2 regions of the Gordonia sp. LUNF6 genome follow, and region 2 is predicted to be linked to the other one. Evidence: riboswitches for the same ligand, from Rfam matches in the RefSeq annotation. Region 2 holds a riboswitch; the other holds the start of a gene.
The links. A riboswitch is a leader RNA that binds a small molecule or an ion and turns the genes downstream of it on or off. The one in region 2 is predicted to bind cobalamin.
Positions count from the first base shown of each region.

Region 1: it holds a riboswitch for cobalamin, as region 2 does, so the genes downstream of both, ACK8HH_RS05910 (CbtB domain-containing protein) here and ACK8HH_RS00695 (ABC transporter substrate-binding protein) in region 2, are expected to answer to the same signal.

Region 1 covers NZ_CP178181.1:1,247,855-1,254,965, reverse strand. Annotated here, with positions in the region: gene ACK8HH_RS05925 (hypothetical protein) at 1-35, opposite strand, end outside; gene ACK8HH_RS05920 (histidine phosphatase family protein) at 60-551, opposite strand; gene ACK8HH_RS05915 (CbtA family protein) at 557-1,363, opposite strand; gene ACK8HH_RS05910 (CbtB domain-containing protein) at 1,384-1,605, opposite strand; cobalamin riboswitch at 1,647-1,794, opposite strand; gene ACK8HH_RS05905 (ATP-dependent helicase) at 1,848-6,494, shown strand; gene ACK8HH_RS05900 (DNA-formamidopyrimidine glycosylase family protein) at 6,497-7,111, shown strand, end outside.
Region 2 covers NZ_CP178181.1:131,578-138,688, reverse strand. Annotated here, with positions in the region: gene ACK8HH_RS00705 (ABC transporter ATP-binding protein) at 1-122, opposite strand, end outside; gene ACK8HH_RS00700 (iron ABC transporter permease) at 119-1,159, opposite strand; gene ACK8HH_RS00695 (ABC transporter substrate-binding protein) at 1,167-2,132, opposite strand; cobalamin riboswitch at 2,161-2,347, opposite strand; gene ACK8HH_RS00690 (acyl-CoA thioesterase) at 2,386-3,186, opposite strand; gene ACK8HH_RS00685 (helix-turn-helix domain-containing protein) at 3,236-3,793, shown strand; gene ACK8HH_RS00680 (TetR/AcrR family transcriptional regulator) at 3,875-4,423, shown strand; gene ACK8HH_RS00675 (MFS transporter) at 4,423-5,970, shown strand; gene galT (galactose-1-phosphate uridylyltransferase) at 6,071-7,111, shown strand, end outside.

The DNA.
Region 1 (7,111 bases), 1.1 Mb from region 2:
TCCATGCGGCCGATGGTCGCACGGCCCTCTGACATCGACGTCGCACCTGCTCCGCGACGTCAGAGCGTGACCGTGTACAGCCCGCCCGGGCACACGTCGGCCGCAAAGAAGCTCGCGGCGTCCTCGCAGAGCACGGCCTGTGCGACCGGGCCCGCGACCACGAGCGTCGCCGGCCCACCCGCGGCGAGCGCGGCGAGAACGCCGCGAATCCGACCCACGAACGCGCCGACCGACTCACCGCCGTGGCCCGACCACAGGGGATCGCCGAACCAGGCGCCCAACTGCGCCGGGTCGACCGACTCCGGCGCGGTCGACCGCCAGCGGCCGACGTCGAGCGACGCCAGTCGCGGGTCGACGCCGAACAGACCGCACGCCAGGCGTGCGGTCTGCGTCACCGATCTCTCGGGTCCGGCGATCACCCGTCCGGCCCGGGGCAGCCGCGATGCGAGCGCCGCCGCATCCCGGCGGCCACGCGAGTCGAGATCGTCGTGCTCGCCGCCGAACCGGACCGCTCTGTTGGGTGCGGTCCGCGCGGCGACCACCAGATGCACCGACGTCAGGCGCCGACCTCCGCGAGCGTGCGGTCGGAAGTCTTGGACCGGCGCATCATCACGCCGAGCAGCGCGACGAACGCCACGGTCAGGACCGTCCACAGAAGTACCTGGTTCGCGATCGCGTACACCCGGAAGTCGGCCACCACCTGTCCGGGGAATCCGGCGCCGACGATCCGGTCGCCGTCCATCACCGGACCGGGGATCTCCTTGAACTCGGGAAGAAGCGCGGCCGTGATGGTCACACCGACCAGGTACACCACCGCGGAGGTGACACCCGACCACAGTCCGCCGATCCGGTCCGCGAGCCGGCAGCCGAGGATCACCGCGACGACCATCAGCGCCACCGACACCAGCGTCAGCGTCAGGTAGGCGCCCGACCGCGCTCCGATGGTGTCCTCCTCGCCGACCGCGGGCGGGTTGGGCGGGTAGACGAAGTAGGGGACGCCGATCACGGCCACGAAGGCCACGGCACCCAGCCCCGCTGCGACCGCCCGAGGGTCCGCGGCCGGCCACCGACGTCCCACGTAGGCCCACAGAACTGTGAACGCGACGGCGAACAGGGCGCCCATCGCGACGGCGAAGACGACCGTGCCGACTCCCGCACCGATGTTCTCCTGGACGGTTCGGCTGTAGATCTCGTGCTCGTGTGCATGCTCGCCGGACAGCATCGACTCGGCGTGCGACCGCTCCTCCTCGTAGTCGATGGCCAGCCGCACCTGCGGTTCGATGAAGATCCGCGCATAGACGAACGACACCAGTCCGGCGATCAGGCCTGCGAGCACGCCTGCGCCGGTGAATCTGCGCTCCATTGTTCTGTTGTCTCCCCGGCTCAGTGGCAGGGGAAGCCGAGGAAGTGCCGTGCGTCGTGCACGAACTCGTGGACATGGGTGTCGCTGCCGAACACCGACACCGCGCCCTGGTCGTATCCCAGGAAGTAGTAGGCGAGCGCCGCGAGTGCCACGGTGGCGGTGAGCCAGAGGGCCGCGCTCGCGGCGGAGAGGTTCGGCACGGCGAGGGAACGTACGCCCTGCGTTGCGGTGGATGCGGTCATCGTCGACGTCCTGTTCTCCCGGATCACGCGCCCGGGGTCGGCATTGTTCACACCGATGCGACTGTCTGGCTCGCAGTCCGACGGCGTCGTCGGCGGACCGCTCACAGTGGCGCGACCGCCCCGGATTCGCACCGGGTTAACCGCATCGGCCCGCTGAGTGTACCGCCGGCCGCAATCCGCTGAGTGTCACAGGTGTGCGCTTGAATGGGAGTGTGGCATCGGGCAGTCAGATCCTTCGGAGCATGCATCCGGCCACGCAGCGGTGGTTCAGCGACGCGTTCGGCGCGCCGACCCGAGCCCAATCCGGTGCGTGGACGGCGATCGCCCGCGGCGAGAACACCCTCGTCGTGGCTCCGACCGGGTCGGGCAAGACCCTCGCAGCCTTCCTGTGGGCCATCGACTCGCTGTACCGCGAGCGGATCGACGCCGCGACCGGCGGCAGTGCGGGCACCGCTCCGGGTGTCCGGATCCTCTACATCTCACCGCTCAAGGCACTCGCCGTCGACGTGGAGCGGAACCTGTCGGCACCACTGGTGGGCATCGCGCACGCGGCGCAGATCATGGGACTCGACGCACCGTCGATCACGGTCGGAGTCCGGTCCGGGGACACCTCGGCGGCCGACCGCCGACGGCTGCAGGCCCATCCGCCCGACATCCTGATCACCACGCCCGAATCGCTCTACCTGATGCTGACCTCCTCGGTGCGCGAGACCCTCGCCACGGTGACGACGGTGATCGTCGACGAGGTGCACGCCGTCGCAGCGACCAAGCGGGGCACGCACCTGGCGCTCTCGCTCGAACGGCTCGATGCGCTGCTCGAGCGGCCCGCGCAGCGCATCGGGCTGTCAGCGACCGTGCGGCCCGAGGAACTCGTCGGCGAGTTCCTGGCGGGCGAGGGCGACTGCACCGTCGTGAAGCCGCCTGCGGCGAAGACCTTCGACCTCTCCGTGGACGTGCCGGTGGAGGACATGACCGCCATCCCGCCGCCGGACACCGGGACGGACGATCTCGACGACGCCTTCTCCCCGACCGCCGGTTCCCTCTGGCCCCACGTGGAGTCGGCGATCGTCGACCGCATCGAGGAGAATCGCTCGACGATCGTCTTCGCGAACTCTCGTCGTCTCGCCGAACGTCTGACCGCCCGGCTGAACGAGATCGCCGCCGAACGCGCGGGCATCGAGTTCGACCCGGACCGACCGAACCCGACAGTGCCCGGCGGGATGCCCGCCTACGTCTCGGCCAGTGGAGACACGGCGGGCGCGCCCGCCGTCCTCGCCCGCGCCCACCACGGCTCGGTGAGCAAAGAGCAGCGTGCACAGATCGAGGACGATCTGAAATCCGGCAGGCTCCGGTGCGTGGTCGCAACGAGCTCACTGGAACTCGGCATCGACATGGGTGCCGTCGACCTCGTGATCCAGGTGGAGGCCCCGCCGTCCGTCGCGGCCGGGCTGCAGCGCATCGGCCGCGCCGGACACCGGGTCGGCGAGGTGAGTCGCGGCGTGCTGTTTCCGAAGCACCGCACCGACCTGATCCACTGCACGGTGGTGGCGCAGCGAATGCTCGCCGGCCGCATCGAGGCGCTCTCGGTACCGGCCAACCCGCTCGACATCCTCGCCCAGCAGACCATCGCGGCGACCGCCGTCGACGATCTCGACGTCGACGACTGGTACGCGACCGTCCGGCGCGCGATGCCGTATCGGACCCTCACCCGCGACGTGTACGACGCCGTCCTCGATCTGATATCCGGCCGGTATCCGTCCGACGAATTCGCCGAACTGCGCCCGAGGGTGGACTACGACCGCGCAGCCGGGCGGCTCACCGCCCGGCGCGGCACCCTGCGTCTGGCGGTCACCTCCGGCGGGACCATCCCCGACCGCGGGCTGTTCGGCGTCTTCCTCGTGGGCGGGACCGACCGCGCAGAAAGCGGCCAACCCCGCCGGGTCGGAGAGCTCGACGAGGAGATGGTCTACGAGTCACGGGTCGGCGACGTGTTCGCCCTCGGCGCGTCGAGCTGGCGAATCGAGGAGATCACACACGATCGGGTGCTGGTCTCGCCCGCGTTCGGCATGCCGGGGAGGCTGCCGTTCTGGATCGGCGACGCCGTCGGTCGTCCGGCCGAGCTCGGTGCGGCGATCGGTGAGTTCATCGGGATCGCGGGCCATGAGGAGAAGCTCGCCGCACTCGCCGCCGAACTCGGGCTCAGTGCCAATGCAGAGCGCAACCTGTCCGCGCTGATCGCCCAGCAGCGCGATGCCACCGGCGTGCTCCCGACCGACCGCACCCTCGTACTGGAACGCTTCCGCGACGAGCTCGGCGACTGGCGGCTGGTGCTGCACTCCCCCTACGGCCTGCGGGTCCACGCACCGTGGGCCGGTGCCGTGGCCGCGCAGCTCTCGGCACGTCTCGGCATCGACGGGGCCACCACTGCCACCGACGACGGCATCATCGTGCGCCTCCCCGACACCGATGACGATCCGCCGGGGGCCGACGTCTTCCTCCTCGACCCCGAGCACATCGAAGCGGACGTCACACGCGCGCTGGCCGATTCGTCACTGTTCGCGTCGCGGTTCCGCGAGTGCGCCGGGCGGGCGCTGCTGCTTCCGCGCCGTGATCCCGGAAAGCGTGCCCCGCTGTGGCAGCAGCGGCAGCGCAGCGCCCAGCTGCTGGCGGTGGCGTCGCGCTTCAGCGATTTCCCGATCATTCTCGAGACGGTCCGCGAATGCCTCTCCGACGTCTACGACCTGCCCTCGCTGGTGGACGTCCTCACCCGCATCATGCAGCGCAAGATCCGGATCACCGAGGTCGAGACGTCCACGCCGTCGCCCTTCGCGGCCTCGATGCTGCTCGGCTACGTCGGCTCGTTCATCTATGACGACGACGCCCCGCTCGCCGAACGCCGGGCGACCGCGCTGTCCCTCGACACCGCGTTGCTCGCCCAGCTCCTCGGCCGCGTCGACCTGCGTGAGTTGCTCGATCCCGCAGTGATCACGGAGGTCGTCGCACGGCTCCAGCGGACGGCTCCGGAACGGCGGGCGCGCGACGATCAAGATGTGGTGGACCTGCTGCGATGGCTGGGACCGTGCACACCCGGACAGATCGCCGAACGCTACCGGGGCGACGACCCACTCGCCGTTCCGCTCGACGAGGTGCTCGAGCGACTCGTCGCCGACGGCCGCCTGATCGAGGTGCCCTTCCGCGGCGCGACCGCTCTGGCCTCGGTCGACGACGCAGCGCGCCTCCGCGACGGCCTCGGCATACCGCTCCCGCTGGGCGTCCCCGCCGCCTACCTCCAGCCTGTCGCCGATCCCCTGGCCGACCTGGTGCACCGTTACGCCCGCACCCACGGACCGTTCACCACCGCCGATGTCGCGGAAGCTCTCGGCATGGCGCCCGCGGTGGTGACCCGGACCCTTGAAGAGCTCGCGGCGCGACGAACGGTGATCGAGGGCGAGTTCATTCCGCTCCCGCCCGAACCGCAGACCGGGCGCACCCCGAGCCAGTGGTGCCATTCCGACGTCCTCACCCAGCTCCGCCGCGGATCGCTGGCGGCCGGGCGCGCCGAAGTGGAGCCGGTCAGCGCCGAGGCGTACACCCGATTCCTGCTCGGCTGGCAGCACGTCACCGGGAAGTCACGGCTGCGCGGCGCCGCCGGCGTCGCGGCCGTCGTCGAGCAACTCGCCGGACAGCCGATACCGGCGTCGGCGTGGGAGACGCTGGTGCTGCCGGCCCGGGTGGAGGACTACCGGCCGTCGATGCTCGATGAGCTGACCGCCTCCGGCGAGGTGATCTGGTCCGGACACGGGGGCATCGGCGGGGCCGACGGCTGGGTGGCCCTGCATCTGGCCGACGCCGCCGCACTCACCCTCCGGCCCGCCGAGGACACCGAACTGACTCCCGCGCAGGACGCGGTCCGGACCGCTCTCGACCGGGGCGGGGCCCTGCGCTTCCGCGAGCTGTCCGACGCGCTGTACAACGCAGAGCACGCGATCCCCGACGGTGAACTGCCGGAGCTGCTGTGGGATCTCGTCTGGGCCGGGCTCATCACGAACGACTCGTTCTCGGTGGTCCGCGCCGCGCTGAACCCGCCGCGCAGCGCACGATCGTCGGCCACCTCCGCCCACCGGACTCGCGGTCGGCCGCCGCGTCTGCGCGCCGCGCGGCTGTCGTCGCAGTATCTGGCGGGTGCTGCGGGTGCGGCAGCCACGCCGCCCACGGTCGGGGGGCGGTGGTCGGTGATCCGTCGCATCGCCGTCGATCCGACCACCGCTGCCGCTGCCACCTGCGAGGTGCTTCTCGACCGCTACGGCGTGGTGACGAAGGGAGCCGTGACCGCCGAATCGACCGAGGGCGGGTTCGCGCGAATCTACAAGGCGCTCGGCGTCTTCGAGGACAACGGCCAGGTGCGGCGCGGGTACTACATCGACGGGCTGGGAGGCGCGCAGTTCGCCGCCGGTCACACCGTCGACATCCTGCGCGAGTCGGCTGTCGTCGCACGCCAGGAACGGTGCGCGGCGGTGGTGCTCGCGGCCACCGATCCGGCGAATCCGTACGGTGCGGCCCTCGACTGGCCCGAGCGAGCCGTCGAATCGGGGCATCGGCCCGGCCGGAAGCCGGGAGCGGTCGTGATCCTGGTGGGCGGACGCGCCGCGGTGTTCATCGAGCGCGGCGGAAAGACGGTGCTCACCTTCACCGCCGAGACCGAGATCCTCGAGGCGGCCGCGGCGGCGCTGTCGCACGCGGTCACCACCGGGGCGGTGCCGCGCATCCACATCGATCAGGTCGACGGCGAGCCGGTACGCCGCACACCGCTGGGTGACCGACTGGTCGCCTCCGGCTTCGCGACCACGCCCCGGGGGCTGCGGATGAACTACGACCCGAGGAGCCGGTAGCGGTGCCCGAAGGCGACACCGTGTTCCGTGCGGCGCACCGCCTCCGCACCGCGCTCGTCGGAAAAACCCTGAGCGACAGCGACTTCCGAGTACCTCGCTACGCCACCACCGACCTGTCCGGTGCGCGCGTCGAGTCCGTGCGGTCGGCGGGAAAGCACTTGTTCATCGATCTGCGGCGTCCCTCGGGCACCCCGGTCTCGATCCACTCGCATCTGATGATGGAGGGCCTGTGGGACGTGCACGCCATCGGTGCGAAGTGGCGCAGGCCGTGGCACACCGCACGAGTGGTGCTGCGTGCCGGAGACATCGAGGCCGTCGGCTTCGATCTCGGCGTCCTGGAACTGCTCGCCGATCCCGGCCCCGCGGTCGCCCATCTCGGCCCGGACCTGCTCGGCGACGATTGGGATGCGGCTCGCGCCGTCGAGAATCTGGCCGCCGCCCCCGATACCCCGATCGGCATCGCTCTCCTAGACCAGCGCAATCTGGCGGGTGTCGGCAACGTGTATCGCAGCGAACTCTGCTTCATGCGGCGCGTGCACCCGGCCACACCGACGGCCGCGGTCGACCTGCCGCCACTGGTGGACCTCGCGCACCGGTTGTTGACGGCCAACCGGCTG
Region 2 (7,111 bases):
ACGCCGGTGAATCGGCTGGCGGGCGCCCGGGCCGTGACGTCGTCGAGGATTCTCCGCTCGCCGCGGGCGAAGCTCACCGCCCGCATCTCGATGCCGGGCATCCCGGTCTCGGTCCCGGTCATTCGGTGCCTCGCTGTCGCCGGAGCAGGTAGATGAAGGCGGGCACGCCGATCACCGAGGTGACGAGCCCGAGCGGCAGTTCCCGCGACGGCATCACGCCGCGGGCGATGATGTCGGCCCAGACCACCACCAATGCCCCGAGCACCACCGCCACCGGCAGGACCCGATAGTGCAGCGGGCCCACGAGAAAGCGCACCATGTGCGGCACCACGAGCCCCACGAACCCGATGATCCCCGACAGCGCCACCAGGACGGCGGTGCACAGCGACACCAGCGCGTAGAGCACCCAGCGAGTGCGGGCCACGTGAGTGCCCAGGCTCGCGGCGGCGCGTTCACCGAAGGCGAAGGCGTCCAGCGTTCGGGCGTGGGCCAGCACGGCGACGATCGTGCACACGGTGACGATCGCGGTCAGCGCGAGGGTGTTCCAGCGGATGCCGGCCACCGACCCCATCGACCAGAACATGACGCGGTCGGCGGTGCCGTGCGGGCCGAAGTAGATCAACGCCGAACTCAGCGCCGCGGCGAGTTGCCCGACGGCGACGCCGGCCAGGATCAGTCTGCCCGGAAGCAGCGCGCCCCCGCGCGTGACCGCGATCGCGAACACCAGCAGCAGCGAACCCATCGCCCCCAGAAACGCTGCGACGGAGACCACTGAGCCACCGGCCATGCTGCCCATGCCGACTCCCGTGCTCAACACCACCACGGCGCCGAGAGACGCACCGCCGGACATCCCGAGGATGTACGGGTCGGCCAGCTGGTTGCCCGTCAACGACTGCAGGACGGTGCCGCAGACCGCCAGGCCCGCACCGATGAGTGCCGCTCCGACCACCCGCGGCAGCCGCAGCTGAACGACGATGTTCTCGTCGAGCACATCGGACGTGCCGATGCCCACGCTGCTGCCGAGCGCTCGCACCACCGTGCCCAGCGGCAGATCGGCCGATCCGACCACGATTCCCAGCGCCATGCTGATCAGCAGCAGGACCGTCAGTCCGGCCAGCCAACCCGCCAGGGCCGGTGTACCGCGGAGCCGTTCGCGCACGCGCCGACTACTTCGCGAGCGCGTCCGACAGCTTGGCGGCGCCGTCGATCAGCCGCGGACCGGGGGTGCTCTCAGCGAACGGGATCACCACGAACGATCCCTTCGCGACGGCCTTCAGGTCCTTGAGCGCCGGGTCGGACTCCAGATACTTCCGCTTGGCGGCGGCCGGATCCCAGTCGGCGTCCACCAGGACGATCACGTCCGGATCGGCTTTGAGCACCGCCTCCCAGCCGGTCTCGGCCCAGTTGCCGGAGAGATCCCCGAAGACGTTCTTCGCGCCGACGGCGTCGATCACCAATTGCGGCCCGCCGTCGCCGGCACCGACGAAGGGCTTGTCGGTCGAGGAATCCCACCACAGAACCGTCTTGCCCCGTCCGGCCGACTTCGCGGTGAGGTCGGCTAGCTTCGCGCGCATGTCGGCGTTCACCCGGTCGGCATCGGCCGTCCGTCCGAAGAGCACGCCGTAGTCGCTGGTCTCACCGGCCACCGCGTCCCAGGACGAGGCCGGACGCTTCGACTTGTCCTCGCAGCCGAAGGGCGACACGTAGGTCGCCACACCGAGGTCGTCGAACGACTGCCGGCTTCCCAGCGCCTTGTCGTCGAAGGCGCTGCTGTACGACGCGGCGATCAGGTCGGGGTGCTTCTCGAGGACCGCTTCGCGGGTGGGGTACTTCTCCGACAGCACCGGGATCTCGCCGTAGGCTGCGGCCCATTGCGGGGCGATGGCGCTGTCGAGGTAGGCGGTGCCGACCAGTTGCCCGCCGGCGCCGACGGCCAGGGCCGACTCGGTGGCCCCCTGGTTGACGGTGATGGCCGCGTCGGCCGGCTTCTTCAGGGTGACGGTGCGGCCGCAGTTCTGCAGGCTGATCGCCGAGCCGTCGGCGCCCGATGCGGGATCGTCGCCGGAACAGGCGGAGACGGTGAGGACGGTGCCGGCGACGGCCAGGATCACCGCGTTCTTCAGGGTGCGCAATGCGACCCCCCTTTCCAGATACTCGTGGAACTTCGGGGTACGCCGCGGCCGGTCTCCTGGCTACACAGGACTGCCGGCGGTCGCACCTTCCCAGATGACGAGCACCCAGTGGCTGGAGTCCTGCACTCCCGGCGACTTCCGGACCTGTTCACAGTGGCGAGTACCGCGCCGGCTTCTCACCGGACTTCCCGAGCACCGTGACGTATCGCCCGAGTGTATCCGGGCACGGCCGGGACACTCGGGCGACCTCGAATCAGGCGGGGTCTTTGAAGTACACGAGCTGGTGCGTGGTCGCGAGGAGCACCTCGCCCGACCAGAGCTGTCCGTACTGGTCGAAGTGACCGTGCCCGAACCGGGCGGCGCGCGCCGTCGCGAGGACGTGTCCGGTTCCATGCGCCTCGAGTTCCTGCGCGGTGGCGTGGAAATACGTGGTCAGGGTGATGGTGCCCGCCGGCATGTAGGTTCCGTGCCGGAGAAAGACACGAGGGTAGAAGACATCGGTCATCGCGGTGAGCGCCGGGAAGTCGAGCGGCCGCTCGGGCCGGTCGCGCAGCCACAACGTCGACGTCGAGTCGGCGTCGTTCCTCCCGTCCATGCCGCCCGCGACGAACCGCTTGTCGTAGTTCTTGGCCCAGGCGATGAAGTCCACGTACTCGCTGACCTCGACCTCCTCGGCGGGCGGTGCGGCCGGAGGCGTCGGCTCGGTGTCGGACCAGGTGTCACGGGCGACGCCGAAGACCGCGGTGCCGGTGGCCGCCACCTGTCCGGATTGGCTGATCGTCACCACCCAGTGCTGATTGGTGCGGTTGGTCCGGACGGGCCGCAGGTCGAGATCCCACTGTCCTTCGGCGATCGGTGCCGCGTAATTGATGGTCAGCGCGAGCGGATCGCCGAGGACGTCGGGCCGCTGCTGGATGCCGTTGACGACGGTCGCGGCCGTGATGCCGCCGAACGGGCCGACCATGTTGTTGTACGCGGGATGCGTCTGCGCGCGGACCACATGGTCCGACGCCGTGGGCGTGAGGGCGATGGCCTCATCGAAAACGTGAGTCATGCGTCGACGGTAACAGAACGATCGTTCTACTCACGCGTACCCTGGGTGCATGGCAACACTCCCCGTCCGCGACCGACTGCTCCTGTCGGCGACTCAGCTGCTCCGGAGCAAGGGAGCCGACGGATTCGGAATGTCGGAGCTCATGGAGCACAGCGGCGTGGCGCGGCGCTCGATGTACCAGCACTTCCCCCGCGGCAAGGCGCAACTGCTGGAGCAGGCCACCGACGAGGCGGCCAGGCACGCCTCGTCGCGCCTCGCGGCCGCACTGTACGGCCGGACCGCTGTGGCGGGTCTGATCGTCATCGTGGACGAGTGGAAGCAGACCCTGGTGCGCCACGACTACCGCCTCGGCTGCCCCCTGGTGGCCGCCTCCACCTCCGCCGCGGAGTACCCGGGTGCGGCCGAGCGCGCCGCCACGGCTTTCCAAACGCTGGCGGGCCAGATCGCCGCGTCCTTCGAGGCCGACGGACTGGCCGCGGACGCCGCCCGACGCGCCGGCGACATGCTGGTGGCAGCCCTCGAAGGCGCCATCATCACCTCTCGCGCCACCCGTTCCACCGCACCGCTCGACGCCTTGTCGGCACACATCCGCGAGACGTGGGGCTGAGCCCTCCGATATTCGGTCGACAGACCTCCGCCAGCCCTGTACAAAAGTACATGTACATTCGTACAGAATTGTGAGGGAGTCATGGCCAAGCACGACCCGGAGGCACGGCGGGCGGCGATTCTCGCCGCGGCGGCGGATCTGGTGGTCGAACTCGGACCGGCCGCGCTGACGCACCGCCGCGTCGCCGAGCGTGCGGGTGTGCCGTTGGGATCGACGACCCAGTACTTCACCTCCATCGACGACCTGCGCACCCAGGCCCTGGAGCGGCTCGCCGCGGAGGTCGACGAAGACCTGGCCGCCGTGCGGAGCAGCCTGGTCGCGGCCGGCGGGTCAGCGGAAGCGCTGGTGGATCAGATTCACGACTACCTCGCCGACAGCCGCGCCGTCGCGGCCGACGTCTCGCTGATGTCGGCGGGCCTGTTCGATCCCGAACTGCGCGCGCTGTCGCTCCGCTGGCAGACCAATCTCGTCGAGATCTTGAGCGATTACGTCGGACCCGACAACGCGCTCGCCCTCGCGATCGTCTCCGACGGCGTCGTGATGCACGCGGCATTGCACAACACCGTCGTCTCCAAAGACTTCCTGCACACTCTCGTCGCGCCGTTCATGGCGCAGAAAAGACAACCGTGATGACTGCCTCACCCACCACGGGGAGCACCGGCTACTCCACCGTCCGCGCCTGGCTCGCGACCGCTGTGTTGAGTGCGAGCCTGCTCGTGATCGTGATGGATATGACGATCCTGAACATCGCTCTTCCCGCGATGTCGGCCGACTTGGAGCCCACCGCCTCCCAGCTGCTATGGATCGTCGACGTCTACTCGCTGGTGCTCGCCGGGCTGCTCGTCCCGGCCGCATCGTTGGCCGACCGCTGGGGACGCAAGCGGATGCTGTTGGCCGGGTACGCCGTCTTCGGCGCCGCATCGCTGCTCGTCCTGGTCGCCGAGTCGGCGACCGCGGTGATCGCCATCCGCGCCCTCCTCGGCATCGGCGGCGCGTTCATCATGCCGACCACACTGTCGACGATCCGCGTCCTGTTCACCGACGCGCGCCGGCGGGCGCGCGCACTCGCGGTGTGGTCGTCGGTCGCCGGTCTCGGTGCGGCGATCGGCCCGCTGGTCGGCGGTTTCCTGGTGGAGCACTTCTCCTGGCAGTCGGCTTTCCTCGTCAACGCTCCGCTGATGGCGCTGGCCGTGGTCGCCGGGGTCTTCCTGCTCCCCGAGTCGCGGTCGGCCGACCCGGGAGTCTGGGACTGGCTGGGCATCGCCCTCTCGTTCTCCGGCATGGTGCTCCTGATGTGGTCGGTGAAGCACTTCGGTGCCGAATCGAGTCTGCTGGTCCCCGAGGGCTGGGCCGCGTTCGCCGCAGGAGTGCTGCTGCTGACCGTCTTCGTCCGCCGCAGTCTGCGCCAGGACCGGCCGATGCTCGACGTCGGGCTGTTCCGCAGCCGCGTCTTCACCGGCGGTATCGCCGGCGCCCTCGGCTCGATGTTCGCGATGGCCGCGGCCCTGCTGCTGCTCGCCCAGTGGCTGCAGTCGGTGGAGGGCAGTTCACCGATCCGTGCCGGCCTGCAGCTGGTCCCGCTCGCTGTCGCCTCGGCCGCCGCCTCGCTCGCCGCACCGCGTCTGGCCGAACGCGTCGGTCCGCGAATCGTCATTGCCGGCGGCATCGCGGTGGCCGGCATCGGCATGATCGCCGTGTACCTGATCCCCGGAGAGCTGCACTACGCGTCGGCCGTCGTGTCGTTGATCCTGGTGGGTGTCGGCATCGGATCGCTGGCGATCGGCTCGGCGCTGATCATGTCGGGCAGCCCCGAGAACCGCGCGGGCAACGCCGCCGCGATGGAGGAGACCTCCTACGAACTCGGCAGCGTCATCGGTGTCGCGCTCCTCGGCAGCGTCGCCGCGGTGCTCTATCGCAGCCGGCTCGACGAGTCCGGCGCGCTGGACGACCTCGATCCCCGATTGCACGACGCGGCCCGCGAGTCGATCGGGTCCGCGGCGGGCGTCGCCGATCAGCTGCACATGCCGAACCTGGCACAGCAAGCCGGTACCGCGTTCACCGATTCGCTGCAGATCACCAGCCTCACCGGCGGTCTCATCATGCTGGCGGTCGCCGCGGCGGTGTACGCCCTGGTTCCCGCGGGTACGCGTATCGACGCCGAGGTGGTCGAGGGATGAGCCGGGCTCGGGGTCATCTCCCCGTGACGATCTGAAAACGCGTGCCGGGCTCCGGTCGCGGAAGGTCGTCGCGACCGGAGCCCGATGGTAGATTCGCCGCGTGTCGACGGCGAGGTCTCTCCCCGAACCGGTCCGCGGACGGCTCAGTGACGGACGCGAGATACTGCTGTTCGACGACGGCGAGGCCTCCGTCCTGCGCCCCGACCGCCGCGACCTGCCGACGGATCGCGGTGCGACGACCGTCCGCCGAGACCCCGTCACGAACGACTGGGTGATCGTGGCGCCCGCGCGCCAGGACCGTACCCATCTGCCGCCGCGGCGGCAGTGCCCGCTGTGCCCCGACCCGGAGGGTCTCCGAAGCGAGATCCCAGCGTCGGACTACGGGGTGGCGGTGTTCGAGAATCGCTTCCCGTCGCTCGCCGCACCACCGGAGCATGCCGGTGCCGGAGCGTCGCCGCCGGCGAGCGACGATCCGCTGCGGACCGAGATTCCGGGCACCGGCCGCTGCGAGGTGGTCTGCTTCACCAGCGACCACGACGGTTCGTTCGGCGCACTCCCCGAACGCCGCGCCCGCCTGGTCCTCGACGCTCTGGCGCACCGGACCGCCGAGCTCATGGCGTTGGACGGCGTGCGCGAGGTCCATTGTTTCGAGAATCGCGGCGAGGAGATCGGCGTGACCCTCGGTCACCCGCACGGCCAGATCTACGCCTACCCGTTCCGTACCCGACGCACCGAATCGATGCTGCGGTCGGCCGGTCGGTATCGGCGCGAGCACTCCGCAGACCTCTTCGAAGCGATCCTCGCCCGCGAACTCGAAGACGGCGAGCGAATTCTCCTGTCGACCGCGCACACCACCGCGTTCGTACCGTTCGCGGCGCGCTGGCCGGTGGAGGTGCACGTCTACCCGAACCGGCACGTCCGCGGTCTCGGCGAACTCACCGACCGGGAGGCCGACGACCTCGCGCGGACCCAGCTCGCGGTCCTTCGAGCCTGCGACGCCCTGTACGACGCCCCGCTGCCCTACGTCGCGTCGTGGCATCAGTATCCGGCCGACGCGGCCGAGGGCTACCTGCACGCCGAGATCTTCTCGATCCGCCGCAGCGCCCACAGACTCAAATACCTGGCCGGGTCCGAGTCGGCG